3 regions of the Mesorhizobium sp. WSM4904 genome follow, and region 3 is predicted to be linked to each of the others. Evidence: predicted binding sites of a transcription regulator. Region 3 holds the regulator's gene; each other region holds the start of a gene.
What was found. The regulator PhoB, encoded in region 3, activates phosphate uptake and scavenging genes when phosphate is short. The targets are predictions, from matches to a motif close to TGTCATNNANCTGTCAT.
Positions count from the first base shown of each region.

Region 1 (3,275 bases), 1.9 Mb from region 3:
TTTCACCACACCGCATGCGCTGCGCGCCTATGCGCGCTTCGACGCCGACCGGCTGCAGGCGCTGGTGGCCTCGGGCGAGACTTCGCAGGAGAAGCTGCTCGGCACCGGCGTTCTGGCGCTGACCATCGATCAGGGCGCCCACACGCAGCGTTATCAGGGCATCGTCCAACTCGACGGCACGTCGCTGGAGGACGCCGCGCGCACCTACTTCCGCCAGTCCGAGCAGATCCCGACCGATCTGAGGATGTCGGTTGCCAAGCTGGTGACGCCGGGTCCGGGCGGCGCCCGCGAGCAATGGCGCGCGGGCGGCATCCTGGCGCAGTTCCTGCCGCAGGCGCCGGAGCGCATGCGCGTGCCCGATATTTCGGGTGGCGACGGCGATCCGCGAGACGTGGCGCACGAACCGGCCGACAATTCATGGCGGGAATTGCTGGCGCTGCTCGGCACCATCGAGCCGACTGAGCTGATCGACCCCATGGTGGGCGCCGAGCGGCTGCTCTACCGGCTGTTCCACGAGCACGGCGTGCGCGTCTTCCGCAGCGTTCCCGTCGCCGACCAGTGCTCCTGCTCGCGCGAGAAGATCCGCGGCATCCTCGAAGGCTTTTCGGCCGAGGAGATCGAGCACAGCACCGAGGACGGCGGCATCCATGTCGCTTGCGAGTTCTGCTCGACGCAGTACGACTTCGATCCGGCGGAATTCGCGGGCGAGTGAAATTCTTTCCTTCTCCCCGTTCCACGGGGAGAAGGCGCCCGAAGGGCGGATGAGGGGCAGTGCCAACGTCGGCGATGTCGGAACCCCTCGCTCCGTCCGAAAGAAATCGAAACCTTGGCGCCGCCCCACATTGCACTGCCGGGCATTTCTCCCCGTAAAACGGCTACGGCGTGCACACATTTCCAAGCGGCTGGTCTTTGGCGATAGCGTGCATGGCAGCTTGGCGCATGCATTGTCTAAGTAGCGCTGGTCGACCCCCACTCCGTCTCGGCTTCGCCGAGCCACCTCTCCCCCGATCGACGGGGTAGAGGAAAGGCGCCAAGCTCTTTGCCGTCAGCGCTCGTCCAGCAACGTTCCCTTCCTTTCCCTCCGGAGGGGGAAAGGTGGCGCTGCGAAGCAGCGACGGATTGGGGGAACCACGTGGCAATCAAGCCTCAGCCCGATCAGTCACGCCAGTCACAGAAGAAGATGTGTGCATAGCGTAGCGTAAAACAGGAGAAAGAGGCTGTCGCGGGCATTTTCGCCAATCGCCAAACTCGCTAATTCACCGTGCGCCTCGTCCCCGGCATATCGAGGGAGAAGGCCGGGATGGCGACATCGAACGTCTCGCCGCGTCCGTTGCGCATCGTGTAGTGGCCGACCATGATGCCGGACGGCGTCGAGAGCGGGCATCCCGACGTGTACTGGTAGCTGTCGCCCGGGTTGAGCTCCGGCTGGTCGCCGACGACGCCGGCGCCACGCACCTCCTCGACGCGGCCGCGTCCGTCGGTGATGTGCCAATAGCGCGACAGAAGCTGCACGAACTCGTCCGACCGGTTGTCTATCGTCACCTGATAGCCCCACACGTAGCGGTCCTCCGACGGATCGGAACGATCCTCCAGATAGAACGGCCTGACCTGCACTTCGATGTTGCGCGTCACGGCGCGATACATGGGCCACTCCGGTTTGCCGGCTAGGAACATTTACCGCGCTCCGCGGTTGTTACACGAAGCGCCGTCCATCCTGCCAGATTCTAGCGCAGTTGCCTAAAAACAATGTCATTTAAGTGACACATGACAATGTTGGTGTGCAGAAACTATGCGGGCGACTCGGGCGCTCTGTCGACTGATGAAACGGCCGCGGGCGGCCCTTCCGGAGTGACCAGAACTCGATGGAACTGACCTTTGCAGCCGCCTTTGCTTCGTCAGCCCTTCTTCTTTCCAATTTTGCCAGCATCCTGCTCGCCTCGTCGCGATTGAAGCCCAGGCGCCTCATTCCCCCGTTCGCCGGCAAGCAGCCGCCGGTCTCCATCATCGTGCCGTCGCGCGGCGTCGAGCCATTCGCCGAGGAGACGCTCAAGCGCGCCTTCTCGCTCGACTGGCCGCGTTATGAGCTGATCTTCTGCGTCACCCAACCGGAAGACCCTGTGGTCAAGTTGATCAATGCCGCGATCGCGCGCTTCCCGAACGTGCCGGCGCGGCTCTTGATCGGCGAGGACAGGATCAGCGCCAATCCCAAGCTCAACAACTGCGTCAAGGGCTGGCTGGCGGCCCGGCACGACTGGGTGATTCTCGCCGATTCCAACGTGCTGATGCCCAAGGACTATGTCCAGCACCTGATGGCGGCCTGGCGACGGAATACCGGCCTCGTCTGCTCGACGCCGGTCGGCTCGCGGCCGGACGGCTTCTGGGCCGAGGTCGAATGCGCTTTCCTCAACACGCTGCAGGCGCGCTGGCAATATGCCGGCGAGGCGGTCGGCCTTGGCTTCGCTCAGGGCAAGAGCATGTTGTGGAACAAGTCGATGCTCGACGCAAACGGCGGCATACAGGCGCTGGCCGCCGAGGCCGCCGAGGATGCGGCGGCCACCAAGCTGATCAACAGCCTGGGCCTCCGGGTCAACCTCGTGGCCTCGCCCTTCGAACAGCCGCTCGGCCAGCGCACGCTCGCCGAAGTCTGGTCGCGCCAGGCGCGCTGGGCGCGGCTGCGCCGCGTCACCTTCCCGCAGTTCTTCGCGCCCGAGATCCTGACCGGCGTGGTTGTGCCGCTGATTTTCGCGCTGATTGCGGCGGCAAGCGCCGGCGTCAGCCTCCCCACCACGGCGCTTTGCGTGCTGGCGGTCGCCTATGTGCCGGAGTGCCTGCTTGCATGGTCCAAGGGCTGGTACCTGTCGCCGCGCAGCGTCACCGCGATGATCGTGCGCGACGCCATGCTTCCCATCGTCTGGTCGCGCGGCTGGCTGGGCGGCGTCGTCGAATGGCGCGGCAACGCCATGACGATCCGCACCGGGGAGATGACCGAACTCGAAGAGATTGCCTGAGCCGGCTGCGGCTCAAGCAATCTCTTTGCGGCCACCGTTACCGCGCTGCCCTCAGCGCCTGTTCGACGTCGTTGAGCAGATCGTCTGTATCCTCCAGACCGACGGAGAGCCTGAGCGTGCCGGGCCCGATGCCGAGTTCGGCGCGCGCCTCGTCGCTCAGGTTCTTGTGCGTCGTCGTGGCCGGATGGGTGATCAGGCTCTTGGCGTCACCGAGATTGTTGGAGATCAGCACGATGTCGAGCGCGTTCTGGAGGGCGAAGGCCGCCT
Region 1 covers NZ_CP121354.1:6,585,723-6,588,997, reverse strand. The annotation lists gene QAZ47_RS31795 (Hsp33 family molecular chaperone) at 1-712, shown strand, start outside; gene apaG (Co2+/Mg2+ efflux protein ApaG) at 1,252-1,644, opposite strand; gene QAZ47_RS31785 (ceramide glucosyltransferase) at 1,863-3,008, shown strand; gene QAZ47_RS31780 (O-succinylhomoserine sulfhydrylase) at 3,046-3,275, opposite strand, start outside.
Region 1: the regulator PhoB is predicted to act here: its motif matches at 1,748-1,764, upstream of QAZ47_RS31785 (ceramide glucosyltransferase).

Region 2 (3,275 bases), 2.8 Mb from region 3:
CACAAGCGCGCGCCGATCGTCATGGAAGGCGGCACGACGTTCCATTTCGTCACCGACGGCATCCATTCGGCGCTCGAACAGGCGAAGGCGGCGGCCAACGGCAAGGACGTACGCGTCGGCGGCGGCGTTTCGACTGTGCGGCAATATCTGCAAGAGAGGCTCATCGACGAGATGCATCTGGCCATCTCGCCTCTCCTGCTCGGCTCCGGCGAGCATCTTTTCGCCGGTCTCGACATGCCGAAGCTCGGCTACCGCTGCACCAGCCAGGTCGCGACGGCCGATGCCACGCATGTGATGATCGGGAGGGATTAGGAAATAGACCCAACGTCTTGTGATGATTGGCGAAACCCTTGGGGGCAGGCCCTTTCTCCCCGTCACTATACGGGGAGAAATGCCCGGCAGGGCAATGAGGGGCGGCGCTACCGATCCAGTTATTTTGCCGACAATACGACCGACTGCAGCGATTTACCGACTTCAATTTTCGAGGTGGGCGCCGCCCCCTCATCCGCCCTTCGGGCACCTTCTCCCCGTGAACGGGGAGAAGGTAATACGCCTCAATACTTCGCCGGTACATAAAGCTCGCGCGGCAGCACCTGGCGCTCGTAGGACGGGTTGAAGACACGCTCCGGCAGCGTGATCTCCTCATGCGGCACGTCCTCATAGGGCATCTGCTGCAGCAGATGGTCGATGCAGTTCAGCCGCGCCCGCTTCTTGTCGTTGCCTTCGACGATGAACCAGGGCGCCTCCTTGATGTTGGTGCGGGCGAAGGTCTCTTCCTTGGCCTTGGTGTACTGCTCCCAGCGCACGCGCGACTGCAGGTCCATCGGCGACAGCTTCCACTGCTTCATCGGATCGTGGATGCGCATCAGGAAGCGCATCTGCTGCTCCTCGTCGGTGATCGAGAACCAGTATTTCACCAGCGTGATGCCGGAGCGCACAAGCATGCGTTCGAATTCCGGCACGTCGCGGAAGAATTCCTCCACCTGCTCGGGATTGGCAAAGCCCATCACGCGCTCGACGCCGGAGCGGTTGTACCAGGAACGATCGAACAGCACGATCTCGCCGCCCGCCGGCAGATGCGGCACGTAGCGCTGGAAATACCATTGCGACTTCTCGCGCTCGGTCGGCGCCGGCAGCGCCACGACGCGGCAGATGCGCGGGTTGAGGCGCTGGGTGATACGCTTGATGACGCCGCCCTTACCGGCGGAGTCGCGGCCCTCGAAAATCACCACCAGCTTCTTCTTGTGGTAGGCGACCCAGGACTGCAGCTTGATCAGTTCCGACTGCAGCCGCAGCAGCTCGCGGAAATAGGTCATCCGCTCGATGGAGGGCGGATGCGACTTCTTGTAGATCCTGGCGATCTCGAGCGAGAGCGCGGGCTCGGAAATCTCCAGCTCATAGTCCTCGTCGAGCGTGTCCTCGAGCTCGGCTTCCAGCCAGTCCTTGGCTCCGGAATTCGTTTTGAGTTCGTTCATCGCGCAGCTCCTGCCTGCCAGCCACTTTCGCCTCGGATGCGTTCCGGCCCGGGAAACGCAACTCCGTAAGCCGACTGAGATACAGATGCGCAATGACGGTTTTATTGCAAGCGCGGACCAGCATACTGGACTAGCTGATATGTGATCGGCCCGTATCGATGGCGGGGCGACAAGCCGCCGGAATTGTCCTACAAATACCCTCCGCCTCTTTCCGGCGCCCGCCACGGCGCGCCTTTTCAAAACAAATCGCGAGGACCTGACATGGAATACCGCACGCTTGGCCGTTCCGGCCTCAAGGTTTCGACACTGACGCTTGGCACGATGACCTTCGGCGGCACAGGCCCGTTCGCCGCCGTCGGCAATTCCGATCTTTCGGAGGCCAGGCGCATCATCGACACCTGCATCGATGCCGGCATCAACCTCATCGACACCGCCAACGTCTATTCCAATGGCCTGTCGGAGGAGATCGTCGGCGAGGCGCTCGGCGGCAAGCGCAAGAACGATGTGCTCATCGCCTCCAAGGCGCGCATGCGGATCGGCAGCGGCCCCAACGACGAAGGCCTGTCGCGCCACCATCTGATCCGCGAATGCGAGAGAAGCCTGAAGCGGCTCAAGACCGATGTCATCGACATCTATTTCCTGCACGAATGGGACGGCGTCACGCCGCTGGAGGAGACGATCGCCGCACTCGACACCTTGGTCGGCCAGGGCAAGGTCCGTTATGTCGGCTGCTCCAACTATTCCGGCTGGCAGGTGATGAAGGCGCTCTCGATCAGCGACAGCCATCATCAGCCACGCTTCGTCACCCAGCAGATCCACTACACGCTGGAAGCGCGCGAGGCGGAGTACGAGTTGCTGCCGATCTCGGTCGACCAGGGCCTTGGCGTGCTGGTGTGGAGCCCGCTGGCCGGCGGCCTGCTTTCCGGCAAATACCGCCGCGATAGCCCGACGGCGCGCCAGCTTGGCGGCTGGTCGGAACCGCCGATCCGCGACGAGGACAGGCTGTGGCGCATCGTCGACGTGCTGGTCGAGATCGGCAAGGCGCGCGGCGTTTCGGCGGCTCAGGTGGCGCTTGCCTGGCTGCTCGGCCGCCCGGCCGTTTCTTCGCTGGTGATCGGCGCCCGCAATGAAACCCAGTTGAAGGACAACCTTGCCGCGGCAAGCCTGACGCTGTCGTTGGATGAGCGCTTGCGGCTCGACGCCGTCAGCCGGCCACCGGTGCTTTACCCATACTGGCACCAGCAGTTCACCGCCAAGGACCGGTTCGGCCCGGCCGATCTTGTGCTTGATCGCAGTGTCATCTGAGGACCGTCAGCCTGTGATGTAGCGCCAGACTTCCGGATCGGGTTCGATCTGGCCGCTCAGCACGAAATATTTGTAGAGGACGAGCAGCGAGACCGCCCGCTCGTCCTTTTCGTTGCTGAACCGGCGGCAGTAGGCGTTTGCCGCCGTTGTGATGCGTTGGGCTTCCGCAGGATGCTTTTCGAAATAGGCGATCTTGTCGGCGACATCCGAAAAATCCGGCGCCAGCGGCACGTAGTGGACATTGGCCTCGAGCTCAGCTTCGGCGAACCATGTCTCGTAGGTCGGAGGCGGCATCAGGCAGAGCGAATTCGAGCTCATGATCCATTTCAGGTTCGTCGCCACGTCGTTGCCTTCGAGCGAGACGATGTAGCGGAACTGCAGCTGCTGCGGGATCGTGAGGTAGGGCTTGCGGTAGTTCTCCGGCGCGCTCGGCTTGGGCGAGCCCGCATCGCAAACCGGCAAACCGCGCACGGCATCGACGAACCGCTTCCGGAT
Region 2 covers NZ_CP121354.1:4,628,876-4,632,150, forward strand. The annotation lists gene QAZ47_RS22305 (dihydrofolate reductase family protein) at 1-312, shown strand, start outside; gene ppk2 (polyphosphate kinase 2) at 555-1,475, opposite strand; gene QAZ47_RS22315 (aldo/keto reductase) at 1,737-2,780, shown strand; gene QAZ47_RS22320 (glycosyl transferase family 90) at 2,787-3,275, opposite strand, start outside.
Region 2: the regulator PhoB is predicted to act here: its motif matches at 1,568-1,584, upstream of ppk2 (polyphosphate kinase 2).

Region 3 (3,275 bases):
CCGAACCGATCTGGCGCGTCGCCGACGGCCCATGCATTATCAAGAGGCCGCGCTGACCGGGAGGAGAAAAATGTCGGTCGGAATCCGCCACGACGACCTGCGCCGGCGCAACCGCGCCATGGTGCTCTCGGCCGTGCGCCGCGCCGGCCAGCCGTCGCGTACGGAGATCGCCGCGACCACCGGGCTCAGCCACTCGACCATTTCGGCAATTTCCTCGGACCTGATCCAGGAAGGCATCCTGGCCGAGAGCAAACCGAGCGAGGCGGCATCGCTGAAGCGCGGCCGGCCGCAGGTCGGCCTCGCCCTCAATCCCGAGGCGGCTGCGGTGGTGACGGTGGTGCTGTCGCTGAATTTCCTTTCCGTCGCCGTCATCGACTATGCCGGGCAGGTCATCGCCGAGGAGCAGCGGCGCCTCGATACGCTGACCATGCCGCGCGACGAGCTGATCGGCGAATGCGTGGCGATCGTCCGGCGCCGGCTGGAAGACCCTGACCTCGATGTCCGCAGCGTCGCCCGCATCGCCATGGGCATCCAGGGCATCACCGATTCCCATGCGCGGGCAATGCTGTGGTCGCCGATCACGCCTTTGACCGACATCCCTTTCGCCGACATCCTGGAAAAGGAATTCGGCATCACGGCCACCATGGAGAACGACTGCAACATGATGGCGGTGGCGCTGCAATGGCGCGACCCCAACCGCTATCGCGACAACTTCATTGCTATCCTGCTGTCGCACGGCATCGGCATGGGCCTGGTGCTGAAGGGCGAGCTTTTCACCGGCACGCATTCTTCCGGCGGCGAGTTCGGCCACATGATCCATCGTCCAGGCGGCGCGCTCTGCCGTTGCGGACGCCGCGGCTGCGTCGAGGCGTATGCCGGGAACTACGCCATCTGGCGCAGCGCCATGAAGATGAGCGAGGACGCCGAGCCGGTCGACGTCGGCGACGCCGACATGCGGGCGCTTGCCGCCAAGGCGCGGGAGAAGGACGGCCCGGAGCGCGAGGCATACCGGCGGGCGGGCGAGGCGTTGGGCTTCAGCCTCGGCAGCCTGTTCGCGCTGATAGACCCGGCGCCGGTTGCCATGGTCGGCGTCAGCGCCGCCGCTTTCGACCTGATCGAGCCGTCGCTGCGCGAGGCCATCGCCCAGACCGCCGGTGGCCAGCACTCGGAATCGATCTCCTTCGACACCGAGCCGAACGAACTGCCGCTGATCCGCGAAGGCTGCGCCATGCGCGCACTGACCTTCGTCGACCAGGAGATTTTCGCCCCGGGCGTCCAGGCAAGGGCAGGCGCCGGGAAGAATGTGGCCTGAGCGGCTTTCCGAATCGCCGGAGATTAGCGAAGGCCTTTTGAGCTTTCGTCATTCCAGGGCGGAGCAGGAGCGAAGCTCCGTCGCGAAGACCCTGGAATCCATGCCGTCACCTTGATCGAAATGCGCAGCGGAGCAGAATTCTGCACCGCAGTGCCGCGTCGACGTCACGGAATGGATCCTCGGGTCTGCGCCGCGTCGCTTCGCTCCTTGCTCCGCCCGTGGATGACGAAGCACGAGCGTCTCAGCTACTCACCAACGCATGCGATCCGGTAGCGGACGCGTCAATTCCACGAACGGTGCGCCTAATCCTCGCGGATTGCGTATCCCGCGCCGCGGATGGTGCGGATGACATCGGGCATGCGGCCGTTGTTGACCGCCTTGCGCAGGCGCCCGACATGCACGTCGACCGTGCGCTCGTCGATATAGATCGTCTCGCCCCAGACATTGTCGAGCAACTGGCTGCGCGAGAACACCCGGCCGGGATGCCGCATCATGAACTCGAGCAGCCGGAACTCGGTCGGACCGAGCCTGATCTCGCTCTTCTTGCGGTAGACGCGGTGCGATTCGCGGTCGAGCACGATGTCGCCGACCTTGAGCACGCTGGAAAGCACCTCCGGCTTGGCGCGGCGCAACAGCGCCTTGACCCTGGCCATGAATTCCGGCGTCGAGAACGGCTTGACCAGATAGTCGTCGGCGCCCGTCGAGAGGCCGCGCACCCTGTCGCTTTCCTCGCCGCGCGCCGTCAGCATGATGATCGGCAGCCGTTCGGTCTCGGGCCGCATCCTGAGGCGGCGGCAAAGCTCGATGCCGGAAACCGCCGGCACCATCCAGTCGAGCACTAGGAGATCGGGCACGTTCTCCTGCAGGCGGATCTCGGCCTCGTCGCCGCGGGTGACCACCTCGACCTGATAGCCTTCGGATTCGAGGTTATAGCGGAGCAGCACCCCCAGCGGCTCCTCGTCCTCCACCACCATGATGCGTGGCGCGATCATTTAGCAGGTACCTTCGTTGTCAGGCCGCCGGCGCCGACATCGCCGTCTCGTCCTGCTTCGGACGGTTCGCGGGCAATTGGGTGCCGGTCAGCACATAATAGGCATTCTCGGCGATGTTGGTGACGTGGTCGCCGATGCGCTCCAGATTCTTGGCGCAGAACAGGAGATGCGTGCAGGCCGTGATGTTGCGCGGATCCTCCATCATGTAGGTCAGGAGCTCGCGGAAGACGGAGGTGTATTTGACGTCGATGCGCTCGTCGTCGTTCCGGAGCTTGGCGAGCGCCGTGGCGTCGCCCGCCGTGTACTCCTCGATCACGCCCTGGACCTGGATCAGCACCAGCTGCGCCATCGAGTCGATCGAGTGCGACAGGTCGCGCGGCGCGGCGCTGACGCCGACGGAGCCGACGCGCTTGGCGATGTTCTTGGCGAGATCGCCGATGCGCTCGAGGTCGCCAGCCATGCGGATCGCGCCGACCACGCTGCGCAGGTCGTCGGCCATCGGCTGGCGCTTGGCGATCAAGGTGATGGCGCGATCGTCGAGCTCGCGCTGGCGCGCGTCCATGATGGCGTCGTCGGAGACCACGCGCTGCGCCAGCGCGTTGTCGGAATTGAGCAGGGCCTTGGTCGACGCGCCGACCATCGAGCCGGCGAGATCGCCCATGTCACGGATAAGCTGGCTGATCTGCCTCAGATCCTCGTCGAAGGAAGCGACCGTATGGGCCATGATTATGTCCTCGTATGAAACTCAGCCGAAGCGGCCGGTGATATAGTCCTGCGTGCGCTTCTCGCGAGGCGAGGTGAAGATCTTCTCCGTCCGGTCGAACTCGACCAGCTCGCCGAGATACATGAACGCCGTCTGCCGCGACACGCGCGCTGCCTGCTGCATGTTGTGGGTGACGATCACGATCGTGTAGTCGGCCTGCAGCTCGTCGATCAGCTCTTCGATCTTGGCGGTCGACAGCGGGTCGAGC
Region 3 covers NZ_CP121354.1:1,821,974-1,825,248, reverse strand. The annotation lists gene QAZ47_RS08630 (ROK family transcriptional regulator) at 71-1,312, shown strand; gene phoB (phosphate regulon transcriptional regulator PhoB) at 1,615-2,304, opposite strand; gene phoU (phosphate signaling complex protein PhoU) at 2,324-3,031, opposite strand; gene pstB (phosphate ABC transporter ATP-binding protein PstB) at 3,050-3,275, opposite strand, start outside.